Regions from separate parts of the Actinotalea sp. JY-7876 genome, predicted to be linked through region 3. Evidence: predicted binding sites of a transcription regulator. Region 3 holds the regulator's gene; each other region holds the start of a gene.

Region 1 (7,273 bases), 1.5 Mb from region 3:
TGCGCGAGCCGCTGCAGGGACCGCTCGCTCAGGCCGACCTCCGCGCACAGCTGCGTCACGCGGGTGAGGTCGTCCCGGTGCTCCACGAGGTCCACGATGCGGTTCACGAGGCGGCCCTCGTCGTCGACGGGCAGGTGGCGCCGCAGGACCTCCTCGCACGCGGCCATGGCGGCGCGGTGCGCGTCCGGGGAGCGCGGGTCGCCCGCCATCGCCGCGCGCACGCGCCCGACGAGCCGGGATGCGGGTTCGGCGCCGATCACCTGCTCGACGTCCACGTGACGGTCGGTGTGGTCCGCGACCGGTCCGCCGGTGAGCAGGTACCCGGCCGCGGGCCGGCACATCACGCCGACGGCCCAGCCGTCGCCCGTGAGGACCGTCGTGGACAGCCCGGAGACGGGGCCGTAGAAGCGGGCGTAGTCCGCGCTGACGACGAGCAGGCAGACGGGGTACTGCAGGACGCGCTGGGGTGCCTCCTCGCCCGGTGGGACGGACCACACGGGGATCCAGAACCGCAGTGCGAGGTCGGCGAGGTCGGGGCTCACCGGGTACCGGAACATCTCGTGGGAGGCGTCGTCGGGGCGCTTGAGGTGGGCGCGCTCGACCGCGTACGCCGCGTCAGCGCGGCCCGGCGGCGTCACCGTGTCGGGTTTCATCAAGAGCCATGATGGTGGCGCGGCCTAGCGTCCCGGGCATGGACACCACGTTGGAGCAGTACGAGACCGCCGACCGCCCGCTGACCGCCCTGATCGACGCGACGCCTCCGGACGCGTGGGACCGGCCCTCGCCGTGCGAGGGCTGGGCCGCGCGCGACGTGGTCGCGCACATGGTCGAGACCCAGCGCTCGTTCTTCGCGGAGCGCGGCATCGACCTGGGTGCCGCGCCCGACGTCGTCGCCGACCCCGCCGCCGCCTGGCACGCGCACGCCGCGCGCGTGCGCGCCGCGCTCGCGGACGAGGAGGTGGCCACGAAGGGCTTCGACGGGTTCTTCGGCCCGACGACGCTCGGGGCGGCGCTGGTGCAGTTCTACGTGTGGGACATGGTCGTGCACCGCTGGGACGTCGCGACGGCCGTGGGTGCCGACCCCGGGCTCACGGAGGCCGAGGTCGACCGCATGGAGGCCGGTGCCGCCGGCTTCGGTGACGCCCTGTACATGGAGGGCATCTGCAGGCCGGGCGTCGAGCCGGCCGCGGGTGCCGACCGCGCCACCACCGTGCTCGCCCGCCTGGGCCGGAGGACCGGCGTGCCCGCGCAGGGCACCGCCTGACGGGCGGGGAGGGCTGCACGCCGCACCTGCCGGGGCCGCGCGCTGCGTCCCGGGAGGGGTCAGCATGCGAGCGCCAACGCGTCGTCGCCCGGTGGTGCGCCGGTTCTACGCTCCACCGCCGCGGGGACGGCGCGTCCCGGTGGTCCGGCCTCGGCCGGTTCGGGCAGAACGGCGGGTCTGCCGTCGGGGTGTCGGAACTCGAACCCGTGGGGGACTCGGGTGATGCGTAGGTCGTGGGTGTGGACGTGGTCGTGGTGGTGCCAGCAGAGAAGGACGCCGTTGTCGGTGGAGGTGTCGCCGCCGCGTGACCACCACCGGATGTGGTGGATCTCGCCGAGGGTGGGTGGTGCGGTGCATCCGGGGTACTGGCAGTGCCGGTCGCGGGCGATGACCGCGCGGCGCAGCTCCTTGGTGTAGGTGCGCTCGTCCTGGCCGACGTCGAGGATCTGGCTCTCGGGTCCGAACACGATGCGGGTGACCTCGGAGTCGCAGGCGATGCGCGCCAGGACCGAGGGTGGGACCGGGTCGCCGGAGTCGAGCTCGGCGGGGTCGAGGAGATCGGCTTCGAGCCCGGTGCGCTGGGCGGGTGCGCCGTCGCCGTCGCGGGCGGCCGCGTCGGTGGCCAGGCGCTGGAAGGTGTCCCAGGAGACGTGGACGTTCAGGTGCGGGCGGACCTGTGCGCCGACACCGGTCAGGCCCTTGTCCAGGACCAGGCGGGCGAGGTCGACCAGCGCTTCGGCCTGGCGCTGCTCGACGGGCCGCTGGTCGTCCTTGGCCGGCACGCCGGCGATGGATCGGACGGCGGTGGCCAGGAGCTGACCGTTCTCGTGCGTGAGGAACCCCGCGACCGTGACGCCGTCGCCGCGCGGGGTCAAGGTGAGGCGCTGTAGCGCGACGGCCTGGCGGTGCTCGCGCTCGGCGGCCTGGTCGTCGAGCTTCGCGGCCATGCGACTGGCCAGCCGCCGGAACTCGTCGACCCCCAGGCGTTTGGCCTGGTCGACGAAGAACGCTTCGTTGCGGTCGGGCAGGTCGCTGGCCAGGGCGGCGCGCCGGGCGGGGGAGGACACCAGGCGGCTGAGCGCCTCGGCGTGGCCGCGCGTGATCTCCCCTGTCGCGACCGCGTCGCGGGCGACGGGCAGCTCACCCATGACCCGCCCGAGCTGGGCCTGGCGGTTCGCGTCGCCGTAGGCGATGCCCTCCCGGCGGGCCACGTGACCCGCGAGCGTGCGGTCCGCGCCGCCCAGGGCCCAGCGCCCGTCGGCCTCGACTGCGGCGAGGAGCACGGAGGATGCGAGGTGGATCTGGTCTCCGACCACCCGCAGCTCCTGGCGCACCGCCGAGGCCCGAGGCCCCTCCAGGCCGCTCAACGGCATCGCCGCCAGCGCGGCGGCGTCGGCGCGCAGCCGGGCGACCAGCGCGTCGAGGCCTTCGACCTCGCCACCCGCCTGGACCATCTCGCCCCCTGTGCACCGGTTCGCCGCCGATCGAACTAGTGTACTAACGGCCACCGACACGCACCAGGCATCGCCCGGGATCCGGACGCGCACGTGAGGCCGAGGGCCTGGCGCGTCAGTCCTGCTGCCAGGACCGCCACAGCGCGGCGTACTCCCCGCCCGCGGCGACGAGCTCGTCGTGCGAGCCGATCTCCGTGATCCGGCCGGCGTCGACCACCGCGACCCGGTCGGCGTCGTGCGCCGTGTGGAGGCGGTGCGCGATGGCGACGACCGTGCGGCCGGTCAGCACGGCCGAGAGCGACCGCTCGAGGTGCCGCGCGGCGCGCGGGTCGAGCAGCGAGGTCGCCTCGTCCAGCACGAGGGTGTGCGGGTCGAGGAGGACGAGCCGCGCCAGGGCGACCTGCTGCGCCTGCGCGGGCGTCAGCGTCAGCCCGCCCGAGCCCACCTCGGTGGCGAGCCCGTCGGGCAGCGCGTCGACCCAGGTGGCGTCGACGGCGGCGAGCGCACGGCGCAGCTCGTCGTCGTCCGCCTCGGGACGGGCCAGCCGCAGGTTCTCCTCGATCGTGCCGACGAAGACGTGGTGCTCCTGCGTCACGAGCGCGACGTGCCCGCGCAGGTCGTCCAGGGGCAGGTCGACCAGCGGGACGCCCCCCACCGTCACCGTCCCTCGCGTGGGCGGGTGGATGCCCGCGAGCATCCGCCCGAGGGTCGACTTGCCCGCGCCCGACGGCCCCACGACGGCCAGGCGCTCGCCCAGCCCCAGGTCGAGATCGACGCCGTGCAGGACGTCGTGGCCCGGCCGGTACGCATAGCGCACGCCCGAGGCGACGACGTGCTCGTCGGCCGGCACGGCGTCCGGCCTGGCGGTGCGGTCCGGTGCCACCTGCTGCACGCCGATGATCCGGGCGAGGGAGGTGGCGCCGACCTGGATCTCGTCGAGCCAGTAGATGAGCTCGCCGATCGGGTGCATCACCTGCAGCGCGTACACGGCGATGGTGGTGACCGCGCCGACGCTCACCGAGCCGGTCGACACCAGCCAGGCGCCCCACAGCACGGTGGCGACGACCGGCAGGACGAACGACAGGTCGATGCCGGGGAACAGGATGCTGCGCAGCCAGAGCGTGTGGCTCTCGGCGGCGAACGCCTCGCGCAGGTCGGCGTCGACGCGCTCGCGCCGGCGACGGCCCAGCCCCAGCGCATCCACGGTCCGCGCACCCTCGACCGACTCCGTGATCGTGCCGTTGAGCGTGGCGTAGGCGGCCGACTCGCGCAGGTAGGCGGGCGCCGCACGCCGCAGGTACCAGCGCGTGGTCAGGACCACGCTCGGGGCGCCGACGACCAGCGCCGCGGCCACCTGCCAGCTCACGGCGACGGCGGCCGCGAGCGTGAGCGTGATGGTCGCCGCCGAGACCAGGACGCGCGGCACGCCGAAGCGGATCGTGTGCTGGACGCGGTCGATGTCGTTGGTCGTGCGGGCCACGAGGTCACCGGTGCCGGCGCGCTCGACGGTCGACAGCGGCAGCCGCGTCACCGTGCCCACGAACTCCTCGCGGAGCTCGGCGAACACGGTCTCGCCCAGCACCATGGCGCCGCGCTGGGCGTAGCGGATCAGCACGGTCTGGGCGAGGACCGCGAGCACGAGGAACGCCACGGCCTGGTCGACGAACGACGCGCTGGTGCCGTGCGTCACCGCGTCCACCATGCGCCCGAGGAGCCAGGGGCCCGCCAGACCCGCGGTCGCCGCCAGGGTGTGGAGCAGCAGGACGCGGGCCAGCGCGGCCCGGTGCCGCCGCAGCAGCACCCCGGTGTGCGCGCGCAGCGCGGCGCTGTCAGCGACGGGCAGCTTCACGGCGCACCTCCTCGGTGGTCCCCTGATCGGTCTGGGTCTCGGCGTCGGCCGAGGCCCGGCTGACGACGGCGCGGTACGCGCGCCCCTGGGCCCCGGCGCCGGGCGCCAGGAGCTCGCGGTGCGTGCCCCGGGCGCGGACCACGCCGCCCGCGAGCAGGACGACCTCGTCCACGCGGTCGAGCACGAGCGGGCTCGACGTCACGACGACGGTCGTGCGCCCTGCCCGGTAGGCGGCCAGCCGCTCCGCGATGCGCGCCTCGGTGTGCGCGTCGACGGCCGACGTCGGCTCCACGAGCACGAGCACCTCGGGCTCGGTCAGCAGCGACCGGGCCAGCGCCACGCGCTGGCGCTGGCCACCCGACAGCGAGCGGCCCTTCTCGGCGACTTCGCCGTCGAGACGCCCGGGGAGCGCGTCGAGCACGTCGTGCGCGTCGGCGGCCTCGAGCGCCGCGAGCAGGCGCTCGTCGCCGTCGTCACCGGCCCCGTCCCGGACGGCCAGCTCGTCGCGCAGCGTGCCGGTGAACAGGTGCGGCGTGGACTCGGCGACCACGATGCGGCGGTGGACCTCGGCCAGCCCCAGCTCGGCGAGGGGGACGCCGCCGAGGCGCACCCGGGCACCCGCGTCGGCGTTCTCGGTGCCCAGCAGCCCGAGCCGGGTGGCCACGGCCGCGGTCTCGTCCGGGTCGGCGCTGACCAGGGCCACGACGCGTCCCGCGGGCACCACCAGGCCGGTGTCCTCGTCGACCAGGTCGTTGGTGGCGGGCATGGCGGTGGGTCGGCCGGCCGTCGCCGGCCCGGCCTGCTCCGCCTCGGCGCCGGTCACCGGGACGCGCAGCACCGTGAGGATCTTGCGCACGCCGACGACGGCGCGGGTCATGGTGTGCAGGAACTGCGTCGCGGCCTGGAGGGGCTCCGTGAGGAACGCGGCGTAGCCGTAGAAGGCGACGAGCTGCCCGGGCGTGATCTCGCCGGACAGCGCCAGGCGGGCGCCGAACCACACGACCGCGGCGAGGAACAGCCCCGGCAGCAGGGCCTGCATCGCGTCGAGGAGCGACTGCGTCTGCGCGACGCGCACACCCGCCTCGCGCACGCGCTGGGACTGCGCGCGGTACCGCCCGGCGAAGACCTCCTCGCCCCCGATGCCGCGCAGCACGCGCAGGCCCGAGACGGTGTCGGCACCCAGCGTGGTGAGCCGGCCCGCGGCCTCGCGCTGGGCCGCCTGGCGCTTCTGCAGCGGCCGCACGAGCAGGGCCAGCACGCCGGCGACCGCGGGCAGCCCGACCAGGACGGCGACGCCGAGCGTCACGGAGCTGTTCAGCAGCAGGAAGGCGACGACGACGTACGCCACGACGCCGCCGACGAAGCGCGACGTCGTGTAGTACACCTCGCCGACGCGCAGCGAGTCGGAGGCGACGGTGGAGACCACCTCGCCGGTCGGCAGCTCGGCGGTCACGGCGTCGCCCGTGCGGCTGACGTGGTGCCCGACCAGCTGCGAGGTCCGGAACGCGCCCCGGAGCCAGTTCTCGACCTCGAGCCGGTGCCCCACGACGTTGCAGACGACGAGCACGAGGCCGACGCCGAGCAGGGCCAGGGTGCCGAGCAGCAGCTCGCGCGAGAGGCCGTCGTCGAGGCCGCCGTCGACGACGCGGCCCAGCATGTACGGCAGCGCCGCGAGGGAGACCGACGAGCCGATGGCCATCACGGCGGCGGCGACCATGAGCCCGCCCTGGCGTCGCGCCACCCACCAGAGGTAGGCGGCTGCGGACGTCAGGGGAGGGGTGCCGGGATCGGCGTAGGGAAGCTGGCGCACGGTCAGCAACGGTACGTCCCACCTGCGACATCACCTGACCGCTTTATGTACCGCAGCACGGCACGCCGCGAGCGGCGCCGGCTCGAGTGGATCCCCTTCGCGCGCGGCTGGTTCTCCTCTACCTTGTGAGCATGATCGATGGCGCGCCGCCCCCGCCCGGACCGGGGCACCGTCCGACCGGACGCCCGGATCAGCCGGGACGCCCGCGGCCTCCGCAGCGTTCGTTGGGTGCCGGCCGCCTGCTGCTCGCGTGGCTCGCCGGCGTCGTGACGATCGAGCTGCTCGGCATGGCGCAGAACGTGCTGCTCTTCAGCCTGGTGGACATCGACCTCGCCATCGTGGCGGGCTACGCCACCGGCCCGGTGCTCGCGGCCCTCGGTGCGGTCGTCGCGGTCCTCGTGCTCGCCGCCGGCGGCCGCGCCGGGGGGCGGCCCTGGTGGCACTGGCTCCTGGCCGGTGTGCCGCCGGTGCTGGTGGTGCAGGTGCTCGGCGTGGTCGTCTGGCTGCTGACGTGGGGGTACCCGGTCGACGCGTCGCTGCTGCTCCACGTGATCTCTCCCGACGTCGTCGCGCTCGCCCTCGACGCGCTCGGGGTGCTGCTCGCCGCGGGCGTCGCGGTCGGCGTCGGCGCGGTCCTGCAGCGGTCCGCCGCCGGGCGGACGCCCGTCATGGGCACGACGGCGCCTCACTAGACGCGGGAGGGTGAGCGACGCCGCGCGTGGCCCCGGGCGGGTCGGCCGGTGCGGCAGGATGGGCGCAGCGATCGGCCGGACGGAGGGGTTCGCGTGGCGGGCAAGGACTGGGTGACCAAGGCGACCGGAGCGCTCACGCGCTACCGCGTGATGGCGTGGGTCACGGGCGTGATGCTCCTGATCCTCGTCGTCGAGATGACGATC
Region 2 (7,273 bases), 1.8 Mb from region 3:
GCGGTGATCGTCGACTACGCCCGCGGCGCGACGCTCACCTACTCGCTCAACGCCCACGGCCCGTGGGAGGGCTACCGGGTCTCGGTCAACGGCACCGCCGGGCGCGCGGAGCTCGAGGTCGTGGAGCGCGGCGCGGTACTCGTCGGCAAGGACGGTCGCCTGGTCGTGGACCCGAGCGCGGTCGAGGACGTCCAGGCCGCCGGCGCGCGGCCGGCCCACGGCGAGCGCCTCGTGGTCCAGAAGCACTGGGGTCCGGCCGTCGAGGTCGAGATCCCTGCGGGCGAGGGTGCCCACGGCGGCGGCGACGAGAAGATGCTGCGCGACCTCTTCCGCGGCGCCGAGCACGACCCGCTGGGTCGCGCGGCCGGCCTCCTCGACGGCGTCCGTTCGGTCGTCGTGGGCGTCGCCGGCAACGTCTCCCTCGAGACGGGCCTCCCGGTCCGCACCGCCGACCTCCGCCTGGGCCTGGGGTAGGGCGTGCCTCACGAGGGCGGATGGTCCGGGCCATGACGCATCGGACGGGCGGCAGACGTTGGCTGCTCGCCGCCCTCGCCGTCACGGTGGTGATCGGTGCGGTGTGGGGCGTGCAGGGCGGCAGCTGCGTCACTGGGAGCGGTGGCGGCGCTGATTGCGCGTCGACGCCCGCGGTCGGGGTCGCCGGGGCGTGGGTGCTGACCATCGGCGGCGTGCTGTTCGTTCTCCATGCGCTGCGCCGCGGCTTCCGGACGCGGACCCGCGAGCCGCGCCGGTAGCTCCACCGTCGGTGCGGTGCGGTGCGGTGCGGTGCGGTGCGGTGCGGTGCGGTGCGGTGCGGTGCGGTGCAGCGCGTCGTCCTTGCTGCCGGGTGGCGAACGCTCCGAGCACCACACGCGGCACGTCGGCACCGCGTGTCAGCCGCCCGGCAGCGCGCTGCGGCGCGCCCCGCAGCGCTCGATGGCGCCCCGCGTGTCACTGGACGGTGAAGAGGTCCGGTGGTTGGCCGGCCGCGTCCGGCATCGGCGCCCCGGCCCCGCCATCCCCATCGTCAGCGAGTCCGGGCGCGGCGCGATTCGGCACGGCGACGGGTCGCCCGCGCTGGTCACGGAAGGTGTACCGGGGTCGGCGTCCTGGTCCGGGTGGTCCGGGTTGTCGGGTGATGGTCAGGTCGCGTCGGTGGACCTCGTGGTGGTGGAAGACGCAGAGCAGGACGCCGTTGGTCAGGGAGGTGGGTCCGTTGTCGCGTTCCCACCAGCGGATGTGGTGGACCTCGCCCCAGCGGGCTTCGGCGCCGCAGTCGGGCCACGAGCACCCGCGGTCCCGGGCGATCACGGCGCGGCGTTGGACGCCGGTGTAGGTGCGTTGGGTGCGTCCGATGTCCAGGGGCATCGTGTCGGCGTCCATCACGACGCGGGTCAGGTCGCAGTCGCACAGGGCCCGGGCGACCTCGCTGATCGGCACCGGCGTCCCGTCCTCCAGGGTGACCGGCGCGAACGACGCGGCATCGGAACCATCGGGCTCGCCGGTCGCGCGCAGTGCGCGCAGCCCGGCCCAGGTCTCGGCGTCCATGAGGAAGGAGACGTGGGGTCGCACCGCGGCGCCGCTGCCTGTCTCGGGTAGGGCGAGGATCTTCTCGGCGATGGTGTCCAGGGCGTCGGCGCGGCGCTGCTCGTGGGAGCGGTCGTCGTCCTTGCCCGGCCGCGGGGAGACCGCTTCGAGGGCCAGCCGCAGCCGGTGCCCGGCCATCCGATCGACGAGCCCTTTGATGCGGGTCCCTTCGGGGGTGTCGGACAGGGTCAGGAACCGTGCGGCGCGCTGGGCCTGGTGCCCGCGCTCGTGCGCGAGGGGGTCCAGCTCGGCGGCGAGCTGCGCCGCGGCCCGCGCAAACGTCCCCGCATCGACCCGCCGCGCGGTCTCCAGCAGCTGGGCCTGCCGCTCCGGGGAAGCCAGGGCCTCCTTGACCGCCCCCGACGCCCCGGCCACCACGCGGCCGAGCGCGTCCATGTGGTCCACGGTGACCGCGCCCTCGCGGGCGGCCTCGCCCAGTGCGGGTAACCGGGTGGCGGCGTCGGCCTGGCGGACCTGGGTCAGCACCGCCCGCGCCCCCGACCGTGACGTGCGACCGCGCCACGCCTCGAAGCTCGGATCACCCGACGCCCGCCACGTCCCACTGTCCCGCTCGGCCAGCAGCACCTCGCCCCGCACCACCGTCAACGCACCGACCGCCGCGTCCAGCGCCGCCAGCACCTCACGCCGCTCCAGCGCCGACCAGTCACCCGCCGCACCACCCGCGCCCTTGACCCGCTCCACCAACCCGCGCACGTCCGCGACCACGCGCGCCGGCGCGGCGACCCCGAAGGGCTCCACCGCCGCCAGCACCGCCATGCCCGCCTCCTCGGATCACTCGAACGTATGTTCGAATAATACTGCACCGGGACAGGTCGGACAACCCCTTCGGCCCACACGCCGCGGTCGACGCGGACGCATAGCGGCGGCTCGCGCACGATCTGTACAGTTGTACAAATGACGAGCGACACCCGCGGCGGCGACACCCGAACCATGTACGACCGCATGCTCGCGGGCGACCTCTACATCGCCGACGACCCCCGCATCCTCGAGGCGAGCGCCGCGGCGATCGACCTCATCACGGCGTACAACGCGACGACCCCGCGCCAGGAGCCGCTGCGCCGGCTCATCCTCGAGCAGCTGCTCGGCTCGATCGGCGAGGGCAGCGGCATCCGCGCACCGTTCTACGTCGACCTCGGCTCGCGCATCCGCATCGGCGCCCGCACGTTCGCCAACTTCGGCCTCGTGGCGCTCGACGTCGCGCCCATCACCATCGGCGACGACGTGATGATCGGCCCCAACGTCCAGCTGCTCACGCCGACGCACCCCATCGCGCCCGGCCCGCGCCGCGACAAGTGGGAGGCGGCGGAGCCGATCACCATCGGGAACAACGTCTGGCTGGGCGGCGGGGTCATCGTCCTGCCGGGGGTCACGATCGGCGAGAACACCGTCGTCGGCGCCGGCTCGGTCGTCACCAAGGACCTCCCGGCCAACGTCGTCGCGGTCGGCAACCCGGCGCGCGTCATCCGCACCCTGGAGGACGACGACGTCGCCCCGGAGCGCCAGCCGTGAGCCCGGACGACGACGCCGCCGACCGCCCGCCCAAGGCCCGCGCCCCGCAGCGCCGCCGTGCGCTGCACACCGACCCGGACCGCCGCGCGGAGCTCATCCGGACCACCCTCGACGTCATCGCCGAGCGCGGCGTCGCGGGTGCCACGCACCGCGCGGTCGGGGCGGCGGCGGGCGTCTCGCCGGGGTCCCTCACCTACCACTACAGCACGCTCGACGAGCTCCACCAGGAGGCGTTCGGCGTCCTCGCGGACGACGTCGCCTCGGCGCTCGAGGCCCGCATGCGGTCCGCGCCGGACGCCGAGGCCGCCGTCGAGGCGCTGGCGCAGCACCTGGCCGACGACCTCGTCGCGGACCGGCGCTCCCTGCTGCTCGCGGTCGAGCTCTACGTCGCCGCCGCCCGCCGCCCGGCCCTGCGCGAGGTCACGGAGGCGTGGATGGTCCGCAGCCGGCGCGCGCTCGAGCTGCACTTCGACCCCGTCACGGCGCGCGAGCTCGACGCGCTCGTCGAGGGCCTCGTCCTGCACCAGGCACTCTCGACCGACCCGATGACCCCCGAGCAGCTGCGCCACGCGCTGCTCCGCCTCACCCGCTGACCACCGCGACGACGACGTCGTCACCGCACGAGTACCCGGAGCCCCCATGTCCTCCCCGGCCGCGCCCGCACTGACGGCGCGGCGTGCCCGCGCCGCGGTGTCCGCCGTCTTCTTCGTCAACGCCGTCCTGTACGCGAACCTCGTGCCGCGGCTGCCCGAGGTGAAGGACCGCCTCGGCCTGAGCAACGCCGAGCTGGGCACCGCGATCGCGGCGATGCCGGCGGGGGCACTGGTCGCGGGACTCCTCGCGCCCGTGCTGATCCAGCGGCTGGGCTCCGGCAGGGTCGCGGCGTTCGGGCTGGTCCTGTCCGCGGTGACGGTCGCCTGCCTGCCGCTCGCGCCGGCGTGGGGCGCGCTCGCCGCGCTGATGCTGGTCGCGGGTGCGCTGGACGCCGTCATCGACGTCGCGCAGAACGCGCACGGCTTCCGCGTGCAGCGCGCCTACGGGCGCTCGATCGTCAACGCGTTCCACGGCCTGTGGAGCGTGGGCGCCGTCGTCGGCGGAGTGCTCGGGTCCGTCGCCGCGGGGCTGTCCGTGCCGCTGCCGGCGCATCTCGCCGCGTCCGGCGTGCTGTTCAGCGTCGTCGCCGTCGTGGCGTACCGCTTCATGCTGCGCGGTCCCGAGGACGCCGAGCGCGAGCCCGCGGACGACGTCGCCCATGGCGCTGCGTCGACGTCGGCGTTGCGTCGCTTGGGCGGGCGCGCCGTGCTGATGCTCGCGGCGCTCGGCGTGCTCGGGGCCGGCGGCGCCTTCGTCGAGGACGCCGGGTCCTCATGGGGCGCCCTCTACCTGCGAGGGGAGGTCGGCACCGACGCCGCGACGGCGGGGCTCGCGTTCGTCTCGCTCTCGGTCGCGATGACGATCGGCCGCCTGACGGGCGACCGAGCCGTCGACCGGTTCGGCCAGCGCCGCGTCGCCCGCGTGGGCGGCGCCGCGATCGCGGCAGGCATGGGGCTGGCGCTCGCCGTCCCGTCCGTCGGCACCACGGTCGTGGGCTTTGCGCTCGCCGGGCTCGGCGTCGCGACCCTGATCCCCGCTGTCATGCACACCGCCGACGAGCTGCCCGGCCTGCCGCCGGGGGTCGGCCTCACCGTGGTCAGCTGGCTGCTGCGCGTCGGCTTCCTGATCTCGCCGATGGTCGTGGGCGTGGTCGCCGACGCCACGAGCCTGCGCGTGGCGTTGCTCGCGGTGGTGATTGCGGGGCTAGGGGTGCTGGTGCTCGGCCGCGTTCTCGTCGGTGCCTCGCCGCCCCGTGACCAGGAGAGCGGCACCACGCCGCCGTCGGGCCCCGCTGTGGCGCCCGTCGCGCCATAGTGCGACAAGTTGCTTGGGGCCCTACCTGAGCTGTCGATCCCAGGAAAGGGTTCTCAGGAGCGAGGGTGACCGGTCTTGTGCCACTCCGGGAGCCACACATAGGCCAGCGGTCACCCCTATCCCTCACGCAGTGCACGGAAGGAAGCGCCGACGCCGGCGCGCGCCCGGCGTCCGTCGTCGCAGCAGGCGTCGGCGTAGGTCAGCGTGCCCAGGCGATTGAGGCGGTTGGCGCGAAGTACCCGCGCAGCTCGCACGGGTCCGACGGCCCGCCTCTTGCGCGGCACGGTTGGGGTCGCGCGCCGAATCACGGGCAACGTAGGTCGGCTGCGGGCGGTAGGAGGAGACGAAGCACCCACCCCCTCAGCGGCTCGGGGGTCGGAGCAATAGGCGGCCTAGAAAGGAGGCTCGCTCGCCGAGCCGTCAGGCCCGAACACCACTTCACGTCCGCTGAAGTCGGACAACTTGACGGTCTTCCCCCGAGAGCGGGCAAGTTCTGCGAGCATCGCCCAAGTTCGACCCGGGAGTACAGGCGGGATAGCATCCGTGGAGCACTTGAATTCAATGATCGAACTACCCGTCGTGGTGTCCGTGACTAACAGTCCGTAGGTGTGCAATGCTGCAACGAAATCATGCTGCCAAGGCACGGAACGGCTGGGCTGGCCTTCCCGGCGGTCCATTCTGGCAACTCGACGAGAGACTTCCCTAACATGCCCGAGAACTTCAAGCAGCATCTCGGATTCAGAGGACTCGGGCTTGACGGGTTCCGGAGTTGCCACGAGGGCTTCGGTAGCGGGAGGAACGACGATGGCTTGAATCCGCTCTTCGAGGCGAGGCCACCACATCCGCGCTTGCTCCTCAAGATCCGCGTCGAGCAGGGCGCCGCCTGCCGCCTTGTTGAGGGATCGAAGAAGCAGGAGCATGTCGTCAAACTCGAGCGACGTTACCTGCAGTTGCTTTAGTGGTCCCGTGAGGTCATTCTTGCGAACGCCGAGCAGCACTGGGCAGGTGCGCGAGTCGACCGACTTGCTGATCGCTCCCGCTTCGTAATTCAACCAAGGTGAGGCAACGTTCTCCGGCGTGACGCAGATGATTCCGAAGTCGGTGTCACTTAGTTCGGAACTCAGGACACTTGTCCAGGTGGCCCCCTTGTCGATGTCCTTCGCGGACACGAACGGGGTGGTGCCCTGAATTACTTTCGGTAGCCACCAACGAAGCGACTCCGCGAGGTCGCGGCTCGCCGTCCCGGACCAACTAACGAAGACCTTCACGTGCGCGCCCCTCTGCTCGACTCGTTGGCAATCCTAGTGGCAGGTCACGCCGGAGTGTGGGCCATTAGCCGGATGGATGCCTCCCACTCCGGACGTCGGGGTCGGTCAGCAACTTGTCGCGTCGCCGACCGTGCTCTCACCGGACGCCAGCCAAGGCCTGCCACCGCCGGGACGTCTTACCTCGCGAGGTTTGAGAGGTGACGTGCCACCCGGTGCACTCTCTGCACGGGTGCACCGCCACGGGACCGGTTCGTCCCCCTGCCCGCATGGCCTTCTGGATTGCCGCGAGTGCACGGGCTGCGGCGCGAGGAGTCGGCTAGGGGACCTTCGTGCACGTCGGCATGGCAGCTCTTCCGAGGGAAGAGTGCGCGCCGAACTGAAGTTCCGGTCCGCACCTGGGCCTGCCTCATATGCACGGCGCCGGTGGGTGGCATGAAAGCCCTGTTTCCGCGGACGGTATCGCGTCGCCTACAGCCGCGCCAGTCTCAGGAGTGCCCACAACGTCGAGCCGCCCCGGCAGTCATACCCCACGCCCGGCACGCCCCGGTAACCTCTGCCCCGCCGACTCGTCCCACGGAATCGAGTGCCGCGATGTCTGATCCACTGTTCTGGCTCGCCCTCACGCTCGCTCTGGGTTTCGGCGCCGTCGGTGCGGTCTTTCTCACGACCGCCCGCCAGGTCATCGCGGCGCGCGGTCTCCGCTGGTGGCTCGGCGGTGCTGCCGTGACCGTCGGCCTCTTCGCGGCGATGTGGTGGGTCGACGCCGCCGCCGAGGGCCCGGGGCCCCGTTATGCGCTGCTCACGCCCGCCGTCGTCCTCGGCATCGCCCTGGCCCGGCCGCTCCGCACCCACGTCCTGACCACCACCACAGCACACGTTCCCGAGAGCCCAGAACCCAGGAGCTAGAACCCATCCCGAACGCCCGGAAACGGCCGATAGGTCTGAGCCGCGTCCCCCTGCGCTCGGAGCCCACCATGGTCAGC
Region 3 (7,273 bases):
GGTCGGCACGCTCCTGCGGGGGCGCGTGGACGCCGAGCTCGCCGCCGAGCTGCGCGCGGCGGCGGCGGGCTGAGCCGCCTGTGGTCGGTGCCGGCGAGGGCCCGCCCGCGCCGTAGGCTGCGTCGGTGAGTGCAGCACCACGGCCGGCGGCCGAGCCCTCGTCGGCTGCCGCGCAGGAGGACACCTCCCTGCTGCTCGACCGCGCGGTCGCGGCACTCGGCGGCCGGCGCCGCGACGGCCAGCACGACATGGCCCGGGCGGTCGCCCGCTCGCTCGACAGCGGCGAGCACCTGCTGGTGCAGGCGGGGACCGGGACCGGCAAGTCGCTCGGCTACCTCGTGCCGGCGGTGCGGCACGCCGTCCTCGCGGACGAGCGGGTGATCGTCTCGACGGCGACGCTCGCCCTCCAGCGCCAGGTGATGACGCGCGACCTGCCGCTGGTCGCGGACGCGGTGGCCCCGCACCTGCCCCGCGCGCCCCGCATCGCGCTGCTCAAGGGGTGGCACAACTACCTCTGCCTGCAGAAGGTCGCCGGCGGCTACCCGCAGGACGAGCCGGGCACGCTCTTCGACGCGCTGGGGGAGGCGCCCGGCGCGGCGGACCACCCGGCGGCGGGCACCGACGGCGCCGCTCGGCCCGGACCCGGTGACCTCGGGCGGCAGGTGCTCCGGCTGCGCGAGTGGGCCGAGGAGACCGCGACCGGCGACCGGGACGACCTCGTGCCCGGTGTGCCGGACCGCGCGTGGCGCCAGGTCTCGGTGACCGCGATGGAGTGCCTGGGCAGCTCGTGCGCGATGCTCGAGCAGTGCTTCCCGGAGCGGGCGCGCCGGGCATCGCGCGAGGCCGACGTCGTGGTGACGAACCACGCGATGCTCGGGATCGCGGCGGGCGGGTCGCCGAACGTCCTGCCCGAGCACGACGTCCTGGTGGTCGACGAGGCGCACGAGCTCATCGACCGGGTCACGGCGCAGGCCACGGCCGAGCTGTCCGCCGCCACGGTCGAGCACGCCGCGCGGCTGGCACGGCGCCACGGCGGCGTGCCCACGACGGATCTCGACGTCGCGGGCCAGGACCTCGGTGCCGCGCTCGCGGAGGCACCCGAGGGTCGCTTCCGGGGTGGGCTCCCGCCGGACCTCGCCGCGTCCGTCGCCGCGGTCCGCGATGCCGCCCGCGCCCTGCTCACGCTGCTCAAGCCCGAGCCGGGCACGACGGCGCCGTCGGCCGAGGGCGGACGCAAGATGGCCGCGTCCGCGGTGCTCACCGTCTTCGAGATCGCTGAGCGGATGACGGGCGACCCGGTACGCGACGGTCGGGACGTGGTGTGGTGCGCGCGCGGCGGGGAGGGCTGGGGCCGCTCCGCCGGGGTCTCCCGGCTGCACGCAGCGCCCCTGGCCGTGGCGGGTCTCGTGCGCTCCAACCTCCTCGCCGGCCGGACCGCCGTGCTCACCTCCGCCACGCTCACGCTCGGCGGCAGCTTCGTGCCGCTCGCGCGCTCCGTGGGGCTCGACGCCGCCCCGGGCGACGCCGCGTCCGACGCCGCACCCGCCGCGCCCGTCGCCGGCACCGCGGCCGGCGCCGACGCGGTCCGGCGCGGCACCGAGCCGGCCGCGCCGGAGGTCGCGGAGGACGTCGCGCCGGATGCCGCACGCGCGGCGGCGACGACGCCCGGGCCGATGCGCTGGCACGGGGTCGACGTCGGCAGCCCGTTCGACTACCCGCGCGCGGGGATCCTCTACGTCGCCCGGCACCTGCCGGCCCCGGGGCGCGAGCCCACGACCGACGCCCAGCTCGACGAGATCGCCTCGCTCGTCACCGCGGCCGGCGGCGCGACGCTCGGCCTGTTCTCCTCGCGCCGGGCCGCGGTGGCGGCCGCGGAGGCGATGCGCGAGCGCCTCGACGTCCCGGTCCTGTGCCAGGGCGACGACCAGCTGCCGACGCTCGTCGAGCGGTTCACGCAGGACGACGCGACGTGCCTGTTCGGCACCCTCTCGCTCTGGCAGGGGGTCGACGTCCCGGGCCCGACGTGCCGCCTGGTGCTGATCGACCGCATCCCGTTCCCGCGCCCGGACGACCCGGTGCGCTCCGCGCGCACCGAGGCGGTCGAGCGTGGCGGCGGCAACGGCTTCATGGCGGTCTCCGCGACGCACGCCGCCCTGCTGCTGGCGCAGGGCGCGGGGCGCCTCGTGCGGACCGACGCCGACCGCGGGGTGGTGGCAGTGCTCGACCCGCGGCTGGCGACGGCGCGCTACGGGCAGTTCCTGTCCCGGACCATGCCGCCCTTCTGGCAGACCACCGACGGCGGCGTCGCGCGCGCGGCGCTGGCCCGGCTCGCCGCACAGGCCGGCGGGCCGGCGATCACCCGGGGGCCGGACGCCGCCCCGTAGGGTGGCAGGCACGACCCGACGAACGAGAGGCGACGGCTCATGGCGGACGTGGCAGGACGTGTCGAGCACGAGCACGACGACATGGGGCTCGACGCGTCCCCGACCGGGCGCCGCACCACCAAGCTCGCGGTGGTCGGCGCGGGATCGGTCGGCTCGACCATGGCCTACGCGGCCCTCATGCGCGGGGCCGCGCGCTCCGTGGCGCTCTACGACATCAACACGGCGAAGGTCGAGGCCGAGGCGCTCGACATCGGCCACGGCATCCAGTTCATGCCGATGGCCGACGTGGTCGGGTCCGACGACATCCAGGTCTGCGCCGGTGCCGACGTCGTGGTCGTCACCGCGGGCGCCAAGCAGAAGCCCGGGCAGAGCCGCCTGGACCTCGCCGAGGCGACGATCGGGCTCGTGCGCGGGATGCTCCCGGACCTGGTCGCGGTCGCGCCGGACGCCGTGTACGTCATGGTCACGAACCCGGTCGACATCGTCACGTACGCCGCGCTGAAGTTCTCCGGCCTGCCGCCGAACCAGATGTTCGGCTCCGGCACGGTGCTCGACTCCTCGCGGCTGCGCTACCTGCTCGCGCAGCACACCGGCATCGCGGTGCAGAACGTGCACGCGTACATCGCGGGCGAGCACGGCGACTCCGAGATCCCGCTGTGGAGCTCGGCGACCATCGGCGCCGTGCCCCTGATGGAGTGGCCGGGCGTGCCCGGGCCCAACGGCACGGTCGTCGGCCGGCTCGAGGCCGCGGACCGCCAGCGGATCGCGGAGGAGGTCGTGAACTCCGCCTACCGGATCATCGCGGGCAAGGGCGCGACCAACTACGCGGTGGCCCTCGCGGGCTCACGCATCATCGAGGCCGTGCTGGGCGACGAGCGCCGGGTGCTCCCGGTGTCCTCGCTCCTGGAGGACTACCGCGGCATCTCCGACGTGTGCCTGTCGGTCCCGTCCGTGGTGGGCCGAGACGGCGTGGCCGCCCGGCTCGAGATCCCGCTGTCCGACGAGGAGCTGGCAGGGCTGCGCCGGTCCGCCGACCAGATCCGCGCCGTCGCGCGGCAGTTCGGGCTCTGACCGGGGGTCACAGGCTCCGCAGCACGCTCACCACGCGCCCGAGCACGACGGCGTCGTCGCCCGGGATCGGCTCGTAGGCGGCGTTCTGCGGCAGCAGCCAGACGTGGCCGTCCGCACGCCGTAGCGTCTTCACGGTCGCCTCGCCGTCGATCATGGCCGCGACGATCTCGCCGTTCTCGGCCACGGGCTGGCGCCGGACCACGACCCAGTCGCCGTCGCAGATGGCGGCCTCGATCATCGAGTCGCCCGCGACCTTGAGCAGGAACAGCTCTCCCTCGCCGACGAGCTGGCGGGGCAGCGGGAAGACGTCCTCGACGACCTGCTCGGCGAGGATCGGGCCGCCGGCCGCGATGCGACCCACGACCGGCACGTACGACGGCGCCGGGGCGGCGTCGTGCATGCCGGTCTCGTCGACGGGCACGCCGCCCCGGTCGGCGCCGAGCCGGCTGATGGCCCGCGAGTCGTCGGGCTGCACGACCTCGATGGCGCGCGGACGGTGCGGGTCGCGCCGCAGGTAGCCCTTGCGCTCGAGCACGGTGAGCTGGTGCTTGACCGAGGACGGGCTCGTCAGCCCGACCGCCTCGCCGATCTCCCGCATGCTCGGCGGGTAGCCCCGCCGCTCGACGCTCGACCGGATCGTCTCGAGCACGAGGCGCTGGCGGGGCGTGAGCCCGTCGCCGCCCGCGGCGGCGTCCGGCAGCGCGGTCACCGACGCGAGGTCACCGCCCGGCTGCTGGTCGGTGCCCGACGGGGGTGTGGTCCTGGGCGCCATGACGGCCTCCGTGTCTCTCGGGCGATGTCTCTCGGGCGATGTCTTCTCGGGCGACCGGCCCTGCGACGGGTCGTGTCAGTGCCTCGTGATGGTCTCTCGTCGTGCCTCCACCTTAGGGGCGCGATGCCGCGTGATCAAACATCTGTTCGAGCGTGTCTCGACACGGTGGGTGGCCCGTGGTAGACATCGTACAGACGTTCGACGTACAGCCGTTCGACGGACACGCGTTCGAATCGCTCGACGAAGGGGAGACGCCATGACGGCGATCATGTGGGACCACGAGCCCGTCCTGTCCGTCCGCACGCCCGCCGCACGCACGACGGCCGGACGCACGACGGCCGGCCGCACGACGACCCGGCGCGTCCCGGAGGTCCGGGCCGCCGACGGGCGGGCCCAGGGCGGGCACCTGCGCCTCACGCGCCGTGGCCGGCTGACGGTCTGGCTGGTCGCGGCCGCCGCCGGGGCGGGCGTCGTGCTCTCGGCCCAGGCCGCCGGCGCGGACTCTCCCGCGGCCGCCCAGCCCGTGGTCACGCACGTCGTCGCGCCGGGCGAGACGCTCTGGGAGATCGCCGGGGGCGTCGCGGCGCCGGGCCAGGACCGTCGCGACGTCGTCGCCGACCTCGTCCAGCTCAACGCGCTGGGCGGTGCGGAGCTCCAGGTCGGGCAGCAGATCCTCGTGCCGCAGCCCTGATCCCCAGCCCTGACTCCGCAGCGCTGATCCCGCCGCCCTGGCCCCCAGCGTCCGTGACCACCGCGGTTCGCAGCGCGGTGCCCGCCGACGGTACGGTGTGGCGGTCAGCCGGAGGAGGTGGAGGCGCGATGCACTGCCCGTTCTGCCGGCACAGCGACTCCCGCGTGGTCGACTCGCGCACGTCCGACGACGGCGCCTCGATCCGGCGCCGGCGGCAGTGCCCGAACTGCCAGCGCCGCTTCACCACGTTGGAGACGGCCTCGCTCTCGGTGGTCAAGCGGTCCGGGGTGACCGAGTCGTTCAGCCGCGAGAAGATCGTCAACGGCGTCCGCAAGGCCTGTCAGGGGCGCCCCGTGAGCGAGGACGACCTCGCCCTGCTGGCGCAGCGCGTCGAGGAGAACCTCCGCAGCACCGGCACGGCCGAGCTCGACGCCCACGAGATCGGGCTGTCGATCCTCGGCCCGCTCCGCGAGCTCGACGAGGTGGCGTACCTGCGCTTCGCGAGCGTCTACCAGGCGTTCGAGTCGCTGGACGACTTCGAGGCCGCCATCACGGCGCTGCGCGCCGAGCACGGCGACCGTCCCGCCTGAGCGTCATCCGGTCGCGCCGCGTGGGTGCCTCTGCGACGCTTGTCCGGTCACGAGACGGGAGGCGCGATGACCGACGCCGCTGCGGGCCGCACGTCCCCCGCCACCGGTGGGCTGGACCGCGCGGCCCTGTCGACCTACCTCAACGACCATCTCGCCGGCGCCGTGGCCGGCTCGCATCGCATGCGCCGGACGGCCGAGGCGCTCGCCCGGACCCCGGTGGGCCCGGGACTGACCCGCGTGGCGGACGAGGTCGAGGGCGAGCGGGAGGAGCTGCGCGCGCTGATCGGCGACCTGGACCTGGTCCAGGCCCGGCCCAAGCAGGTGGCGACCTGGGCCGGGGAGCGGCTGGCGCGCCTGAAGACGAGCGGGGCCGGCCTGCAGCGGGAGCCCTTGACGGCCCTCCTGGAGGTCGAGCTGCTGCGCAGCGCCGTCGTCGGCAAGCGCGGGCTGTGGCAGACCATGACGGCGCTGGCGCCGGCCCTGGGGGTCGACGCGGACCGGTGCCGTGAGCTGTGGGGGCAGACGGACCGGCAGGTCGCCACCCTCGACGAGGTCCACGACTACGTGCGCTCGCGCGTGCTGCGCGAGGCGGCGCGCTGAGGGTGCGCCGCCTCAGCGGTTCATGACGTCCTGACGCACGACGCGCCGCAGCACCTTGCCGATCTGGGAGCGGGGCAGCTCGCTGAGGACCACGAGGTCGCGCGGCAGGGCGTAGCGCGCCAGGCGGGTCTCGCACCAGGCGCGGACGGCGTCGAGCTCGACGCCCGTCGCACCGTGGGACAGGACCACCGCGGCCACGACGCGCTCGCCGAGGTCACCGGCGGCGGGCACCCCGACCACGGCGACGTCCTCGATGCCGGGCATCTGCCGCAGGTGGTCCTCGACCTGGGACGGGTACACGTTGAAGCCACCGGTGATGATGACCTCCTTGATGCGGTCCACGAGGCGCACGAAGCCGTCGGGCTCCACGACCACCACGTCGCCGGTGCGCAGCCACGTCCGGCCCTCACGCTCGATCAGGACGGCCGCGGTCTCCTCGGGCCGGTTCCAGTAGCCCTGGAAGACCTGGGGGCCCGAGATGAGGAGCTCGCCCTGATCGCCGGCCGGGACGTCCACCATGGGGTCCTCGGGGTCCACGACCCGGATCCACGTGGAGGGGAAGGGCAGGCCGAGCGTCCCCGGACGACGTGCCTCGGAGAGCGGGCTCCCGAGCGCCACCGGCGAGGTCTCCGTCAGGCCGTACCCCTCGACGAGGATCCCGCCCGTGACCTCCTCCCACGCCCGCGCCGTCTCGGCGGAGAGGGCCATCGCGCCCGAGATCGACCGGCGCAGCGACGTGAGGTCCGTGCCCGTGCGCTTGGCCGCCGCAGCCAGGCGCTCGAACATCGGCGGCACCCCCGGCATGAAGGTCGCGGGGCGTCGGCGCTGGGCGGCGAGCACGGTGTCGACGTCGAACTTCGGGAAGATCACCGAGGTCGCCGCGATGCGCACCGCGTAGGTCAGGCAGAGCGTGAGGCCGAAGGCGTGGAAGAACGGCAGGGCCGCGTAGACGGTCTCGCTGCCCACGTCGTGACGGGTCCAGGCCTGGCCCTGCGCCGCGTTGACGGCGATGTTGCGGTGCGTCAGGACGGCGCCCTTGGGGGTGCCCGTCGTGCCGCCGGTGTACTGCAGCAGGGCGACGTCGTCCAGGTCCGGGTGGGGGTGTGCCGCGGGCAGCGGCTCCGCGCCCCGGACGAACCGCGCCCACGTGGTCACGTCGGGTGCG

Evidence for each region. The regulator LexA, encoded in region 3, represses DNA repair genes until DNA is damaged. The targets are predictions, from matches to a motif close to TCGAACANNTGTTCGA.
Region 1: the regulator LexA is predicted to act here: its motif matches at 2,749-2,764, upstream of H2O74_RS13045 (HNH endonuclease signature motif containing protein).
Region 2: the regulator LexA is predicted to act here: its motif matches at 2,381-2,396, upstream of H2O74_RS14360 (HNH endonuclease signature motif containing protein).

What each region holds. Positions count from the first base shown of each region.
Region 1 covers NZ_CP059493.1:2,834,490-2,841,762, reverse strand. Annotated here, with positions in the region: gene H2O74_RS13055 (AraC family transcriptional regulator) at 1-653, opposite strand, end outside; gene H2O74_RS13050 (TIGR03086 family metal-binding protein) at 692-1,264, shown strand; gene H2O74_RS13045 (HNH endonuclease signature motif containing protein) at 1,324-2,718, opposite strand; gene H2O74_RS13040 (ABC transporter ATP-binding protein) at 2,834-4,567, opposite strand; gene H2O74_RS13035 (ABC transporter ATP-binding protein) at 4,548-6,377, opposite strand; gene H2O74_RS13030 (hypothetical protein) at 6,602-7,069, shown strand; gene H2O74_RS13025 (DUF3817 domain-containing protein) at 7,220-7,273, shown strand, end outside.
Region 2 covers NZ_CP059493.1:3,110,970-3,118,242, reverse strand. Annotated here, with positions in the region: gene H2O74_RS14370 (Gfo/Idh/MocA family protein) at 1-474, shown strand, start outside; gene H2O74_RS14365 (hypothetical protein) at 507-752, shown strand; gene H2O74_RS14360 (HNH endonuclease signature motif containing protein) at 949-2,361, opposite strand; gene H2O74_RS14355 (sugar O-acetyltransferase) at 2,500-3,114, shown strand; gene H2O74_RS14350 (TetR/AcrR family transcriptional regulator) at 3,111-3,707, shown strand; gene H2O74_RS14345 (MFS transporter) at 3,754-5,022, shown strand; gene H2O74_RS14340 (toll/interleukin-1 receptor domain-containing protein) at 5,415-6,290, opposite strand; gene H2O74_RS14335 (hypothetical protein) at 6,882-7,196, shown strand; gene H2O74_RS14330 (methyl-accepting chemotaxis protein) at 7,265-7,273, shown strand, end outside.
Region 3 covers NZ_CP059493.1:1,337,774-1,345,046, forward strand. Annotated here, with positions in the region: gene hflX (GTPase HflX) at 1-73, shown strand, start outside; gene H2O74_RS06340 (ATP-dependent DNA helicase) at 126-2,384, shown strand; gene H2O74_RS06345 (L-lactate dehydrogenase) at 2,466-3,455, shown strand; gene lexA (transcriptional repressor LexA) at 3,463-4,227, opposite strand; gene H2O74_RS06355 (LysM peptidoglycan-binding domain-containing protein) at 4,484-4,918, shown strand; gene nrdR (transcriptional regulator NrdR) at 5,047-5,508, shown strand; gene H2O74_RS06365 (hypothetical protein) at 5,575-6,108, shown strand; gene H2O74_RS06370 (AMP-binding protein) at 6,121-7,273, opposite strand, start outside.